2 regions of the Gluconobacter sp. NFX36 genome follow, and region 2 is predicted to be linked to the other one. Evidence: predicted binding sites of a transcription regulator. Region 2 holds the regulator's gene; the other holds the start of a gene.
The links. The regulator LexA, encoded in region 2, represses DNA repair genes until DNA is damaged. The targets are predictions, from matches to a motif close to TGTTCTANNTANGTTC.
Positions count from the first base shown of each region.

Region 1: the regulator LexA is predicted to act here: its motif matches at 1,048-1,063, upstream of J4P41_RS14465 (ImuA family protein).

Region 1 is NZ_JAGEKJ010000022.1:3,033-6,258, forward strand. It holds gene J4P41_RS14460 (L-dopachrome tautomerase-related protein) at 1-533, shown strand, start outside; gene J4P41_RS14465 (ImuA family protein) at 1,109-1,903, shown strand; gene J4P41_RS14470 (DUF6504 family protein) at 1,788-3,226, shown strand, end outside.
Region 2 is NZ_JAGEKJ010000005.1:118,565-121,790, forward strand. It holds gene pgsA (CDP-diacylglycerol--glycerol-3-phosphate 3-phosphatidyltransferase) at 1-590, shown strand, start outside; gene J4P41_RS06805 (hypothetical protein) at 692-1,297, shown strand; gene lexA (transcriptional repressor LexA) at 1,345-2,070, opposite strand; gene rpmG (50S ribosomal protein L33) at 2,378-2,545, shown strand; gene J4P41_RS06820 (FtsB family cell division protein) at 2,649-2,978, opposite strand; gene eno (phosphopyruvate hydratase) at 3,118-3,226, opposite strand, start outside.

The DNA.
Region 1 (3,226 bases), on a different contig from region 2:
GTCATGCACGTCGTGTTCTGGACAACGATGTTTCCACGCGCGCGCGGACAGATCGACCGATTGTCATGGATGGACACGTCGTGGAGAACCGTTCGCAACAGCCGCTTCTGGTGAATACCGATCCACTAGAAGTCAGTCCGGACGGGAAATGGCTGTATTTCGGGCCGCTTGAAGGGCCGTGGTCTCAAGTTCCGACAGCTCTGCTCGATGATCTCAATGTGTCGTCAACTGATCTGTCTGCGGCTGTTCAGCCGTGGGCAGATTTACCTCCAATCGGGGGCAGCACCATGGACATTGCCGGAAACCTCTACTTTACCAACCTGAAGGATAACGGCGTCTATCGCAGGGACGTTTCCGGGAAGATCACGAGACTGCTCAAGGATTCACGTCTGCACTGGGCGGATGCACCTTGCCTTGCACCGGATGGCCGACTGTGGCTGCCCGTCGCGCAACTGGACCGTCTTTCGATGTTTCATCAGGGGCATTCCCGCAGTCACCAGCCATTTTTGCTGGTATCTATCGATCTTCGATGACCATCAAACGCCATGATAATCGCCTGCGGGAAGTTTTCTCTCGTGCGAAGGTACTCGCGAAGTCGCTGTGCTTTGGCGGATATCGTCACCTGTAATGCCATCGAAGTTTGCCGGGATCTTTTGTCGGAAAGTCAGGGGGAGCAATCCATCGGCGTGTCTGGGCGGTAAGATGCCGCCGCCATGGACGTCAGCTATAATATTCATGAAGCCGTTAGCAGACCTTCGGCTTACCCCCTAGCGGACATTACATGTTGCTTCTGGTGCGGGTTGAAAGATCAGAGATCGATCCAGTTACAGCCCCTGAAGCCTTTGCCTCGGGATACCAATGTTATCACGGCAGCGTCAGCTGTGCGCATGTGAATTTTTCCCTGAGTTTTGCTTCGGGGAGAGATGAAGAGGAAGAATCCTCTACCTTCAGGTCTTTACGTCACCTCCAGGAATTTGCCTGAGCAACGAGTGGGCAACCAGCCTGTCTGTCAGGTGCAAATTGGCATTGACTTGCGTAATCGCATAAGAACAAAACAGGAACATATAGTCTTGAAATTCTGCCAGACAAGGGGCGATGGGCCTGTGCAATGAGTGCTTCTTCCAACACGAAACCAGCGCTGGAGACGTTGCGTGCTGCCATCAGCCGTCTGGAAGGTCATACAAACCGGCGTCGGTCTGTTCTGCCTTTTGGCGTGAGGGAGATTGATAGTCGTCTGCCAGGGGGAGGGCTCGCGCTGGGGGCGCTGCATGAAGTGGCCGGTGGCGGCAATGATGCGCTGCATGCTGCGGCAGCCGGACAGTTCGTCGCCGGGATCGCGGCCCGGACACGCGGCAAGGTGTTGTGGATCGTCACCCGTCAGGATGTGTTTGGTCCCGCGCTCAAACAGGCCGGTTTGTCCGGCCGAAGGGTCATTTATGTCGAGGCCGCCGCGGAAGCAGACGTGCTGGCGTGTTTCGAAGAAGGGCTACGGCATGGTGGTCTTGGGGCTGTAGTCGCAGACGTGGCGCATCTGTCGATGACAGCATCCCGCCGTTTGCAACTGGCGGCTGAAACATCCGGTGCGCTTGGCCTCGCGATCCGGCGCTGGCGCCGTCAGACCGGGGCCGCCGATTTTGGTCAGCCGACGGCGAGTGCCACGCGCTGGCGGGTGTCCGTATTGCCCTCGGTGGGGCTGCCGGTGCCGGGAGTGGGGCGGCCCCGCTGGTTGTTGGAACTGATCCGTGCCCGTGCGGGTGAATGCGCTGATTTTGAAGTGGAGGCCTGCGATGCCAAAGGGAGGCTCGCCTACAGTCGTTGTCTCGCGGGTGGTCTCGCTCTACCTGCCGCTCTGGTCAACAGACCGGATCAGGAAGCGGCTGGGGCACGACGCGCCCGCGCCTGATCTCCCTCTGGCGCTGGTAGGGCGGGATGGGCGTCGTCGCGTTGTGCTGTCGGCTGACCTGGCAGCCCGCAGGCTGGGTCTGCGTCCTGGCACGCCGGTCGCCAAGGCGCAGGCGCTCTATCCTGATCTGGTCTTCATGGATGCCGACCCCGAAGGCGACCGGCAGGGGCTGGAAAAGCTGGCGTTATGGTTCCAGAACCGTATTTCCCCTCTCGTCGCGACCGATCCGCCGGATGGCCTGATTCTGAACACCACGGGAGCCGACCATCTTCATGGTGGTGAGCGCACCATGCTCACGGACATGATCCATCGTCTGTCCAGTTCCGGCTTCAGAGCAAAAGCGGCCATAGCCGAAACGTGGGGCGCCGCTCATGCGCTCGCGCGCTATGGACAGGCGTCGCTGACTATCGTGCCGCAGGGGGACGTGGCTTCCGTCCTTTCTGACTTACCCATTGAAGCCCTGCGTCTGCCCACCAAGAGTGTCGAAGGACTGATAGCGCTAGGGGTGTCGCGGATTGGCCCACTCGCTGCGATGCCGCGGGCCCCGCTGACACTACGCTTTGGCCCCGACATAGCCCGCAGACTGGATCAGGCCTTCGGTCGCGTGAGTGAGGCCATCATCCCGATCCGGCCTGTTGACCCGGTGCAGGTGGTGCAAAACTTTGCCGAGCCGATCGCTGCGGGGGAGATCATCGCCCGCTATATTGGCAAGCTGGTTCCTGTGCTGTGTAAAAAGCTGGACGAGCGCGGGCAGGGTGTACGGCGTCTTGATCTGCTATTGAACCGTGTCGACAGCCGTACCGAAGCTGTTCGCGTGGCCACGGCGACGCCGGTGCGGGATATCAAACGTCTGACCCGGCTGCTGTGCGAGAAGATCGAGACCATCAATCCCGGTTTCGGCATTGAGCGTATGGTGCTGATTGCCTCGCTGGCCGAGCCGATGGACCGGCGTCAGACCGTCTCCTCCCTGATCCAAGAGGAAGAAGGCGATGTTTCCGACCTGATCGACACGCTGGCCAATCGGGTCGGCACCCATGCGCTTTATCGGTTTGCCGCGGTGGAGAGCGATCTCCCCGAAAGGTCTTTCTGCCGCGTGCCGGCTCTTGCCCCGGAAGAGGCAAAGGATTGGCCCAATCACTGGCCACGTCCGACACGTCTGCTGCCGTGTCCCGAACCGGTGCAGGCCATGGCAGAACTCCCCGACCAGCCGCCGTTGTTCTTCATCTGGCGTGGCGTTCGGCGCAAGGTGAAATGCGCGGATGGCCCGGAACGTGTTTTCGGGGAGTGGTGGAAGGATGACACCGAACTGACCATCGCCCGGGA
Region 2 (3,226 bases):
TGCCAAATGTCCTGACCCTGCTTCGCATAGCGGCCATTCCAGTTCTGGTCGCTCTGCTAGCCCTGCATTCCGCACTGGGGAATGTAGCAGCCTGTGTTGTCTATACGGCGGCCTGCATCACGGATTATCTGGATGGCGCTCTGGCACGCCGGTGGCAGATGCTGTCCGAACTGGGGCGCATGATGGACCCCATCGCGGACAAGCTCCTGGTAGGAGCCCTGCTACTGGCTTTGGCTGGCCTGACGGTTCTTCCGGTATTCTCGCTCTACGCCGCGATCATCATTATGCTGCGCGAGATCCTCGTGAGCGGTCTGCGTGAATATATGGCTTCCCAGCGAGAAACCCTTCCATCTACCCGTCTGGCAAAATGGAAAACCGGCATCCAGATGGTCGCCATTGGCTTCCTGATTGGTGGAGACAAGGCCGCTACCGCTCTTCATCTGTCCTTTCTGCCCGCCACGCTGATTGGTGGTATTCTGCTGTGGATCTCTGTTATTCCAACAGTTCTCAGTGGCTGGGGCTACCTTACAGTTGGCCTTTCCAGAATGATGGCATCTGATCCGCGCAAGTCCTCGAAGATCGTATCCTGATCCGAACTGTGCACGATTATTATTGCAGTTATCCTCCCATCATCTGGCGCTTTCACGCAATGACCGCTAAAGGTCAAGGATCGACCTTATGGGAGTATGCAATGCGTAAGGCCGCTCTATTGGCATTACCTCTCGCCCTGAGTGGCTGTTCGGGCATGGGCAAATTTTTTAATGACACAGCCCTATGGTCAGGCGGCAATCCCAACGCACCACGTGGGGATAGCGAGAACTTGCGCCGCGCTCGCGGAGAAACAGTTGCCTCCACGCCGATCCTTCCGGAAGGCGGAAATATGTGGCCTGGCTCTCCCCAACCTCTCCCAACCCTGAAAGATGTTGAAAACCCCGACAGCGTGTTCAATCGCGCTTTGGGCGACCCCGCAACCTATTTCGGAGGTGCCTCCATTGATAAAACGTTTATGGGTGGCATTGCCGGGTCTGGCGCGTTGGGCGCTATGGGTCATCAGATGAAACCGGGAGACAGCATCTCGGCTGGCGAAAGCTCCGATGCACATCATGGAGTATCTCTGGACCGGAGCAATCTTGTCCCAACGCTTCCAACAAGCGTTCCCGATAATGCGCCTCATTTCCTGTCAAAAAATCCTGACAAGACTATCATTATCCCGAACGGGGATGGCACGAGCACACTCATCGCGCCTGACGGAACAGTCCGGGTCGTCCGCGGCGTTCCGTCATCACCCAAACAGTAATACTCTACGTTTCCTGCAAGCCTTAAGGACTTGCAGGAAACACGTCGTCAATACTGGCGAAATAGCGCTACCAGACGACCTTGGATCCGTACGCGTGATGCGGGAAGAATACGAGTTTCATACTCCCGATTAGCCGCCTCAAGAGCAATCGTAGACCCACGACGACGCAGTTTCTTGAGTGTCACTTCCTGATCATCAATCAAAGCCACAACAATCTGGCCATTATCTGCCAGTTCGCCACGACGAATGATCGCTACATCTCCATCTAGAATACCGGCTTCGATCATAGAATCACCCGCAACGGTCAGGGCATAATGTTCACCCGTGCCAAGCAGGGAAGAGGGCACCTGAATATGTGCGCTCTCATCCTGAAGTGCCTCAATCGGAAGACCTGCCGCAATACGCCCATAGAGGGGAATCTGAACACTCACATCTTCGATGGGCGAGCGTGGGGCTTCCGAAAAAGCCCCCTCCATGGTCTGGCGACCGCCTTCAACAACTGTCGGCACAAAGGGAGCCTGTGGAGCGACACCATCCGCATGAGGCGCATCTGTGCCCATGTGAGGGAGACGCAGAACTTCCAGTGCTCGGGCACGATGATGATGCCGACGCAGAAAGCCTCGCTCCTCAAGAGCAGAAATCAGGCGATGAATCCCGGATTTGGACCGAAGCTCGAGCGCATCCTTCATTTCGTCGAAAGAGGGAGAATATCCGGTCCGGCGAAGGTGCTCGTCAATATATAGCAAAAGCTGGTGCTGCTTGCGCGTCAGCATACAGGCGCTCCCATGCGCCTCGGTGGAGGCATAATCTGAAAACCGGCAGAACACATGACCAACATGTATCTCCCTTTTGTTCTTTATAGGTTCCTCTTTACGCGACTACAAGGAGATCAATGTCCTGGAAACATGGCTTTTAGCGGCTAAAATTGATCATTTTTCCGAAAAAAGACACGTTATCAGCGGATTTTCACGAGAAAGCCTTGACCTGAGACAGACAAATCAGCATGGTGCGCCGAACTAGATCAACCTGCTGCTTTGACACTTGCGAGCGGCATCAGGACGGCGCAAGCCCGAGGGTATCATGGCAAAAACCAACGTTATTCAGATCCGTCTCGTTTCGTCGGCTGACACCGGCTACTTCTATGTCACGAAGAAGAACGCACGTTCTGCTACGGGCAAGATGGAAGTCCGTAAGTATGACCCGGTCGCTCGCAAGCATGTGACCTTCCGCGAAGCCAAGATCAAGTAAGACCTCGCGGATCATACGAGTTTAAAAAGGCGGCCTTACGGTCGCCTTTTTTGTTGCCCCCACAAAAAAAGAACCGATTAAGCGGTTCTTTCAAAAACTGACCTCAGAAAAGCTTGTCGTGCGGACCGTAGGGCACAACGATATCGCCATTTTTAGTAAGATTGAGCATGGCCCGTGACCGCTCATCGAGGATGTCAGCATCAAGTGCCTTTTCTTTCAGAGCCAGCACCCGCCGATGCCAGACAGCCTGCTCATCCTTGGCATCCTGTTGCGCCTGAAGAGCCTGCTGCTGAAGAACGAGCTGATCCTGATACGCGCGAATACCATGCGCCCCATGGAGAGCATTCCAGCCGAAATAAGCCGTTAGGGAAAGAAACAGGACTGGCGGCGCAACCGTACGGATGGCGCGCTTGATGAGTCGAAGAGGTCTCACGCGGGGTACAGTCTCCCTTGGCTTTCAAACGTCCTGATAACCTACCTCAGAGAGACAGAGCGAAACAATCATTCATGTCAAAAGACACCTGATTATTTTCCAAAAGAAAAACCGGCCCCAAAAGGGGCCGACTTTCTGGTCAGGCATTCTTGAGAATGCTGCGACCTGCATAACGTGCCGCGCTACCGAGTTGCTGCTCGATACGGATCAGCTGGTTGTACTTGGCCGTACGATCAGAGCGGGAGAGG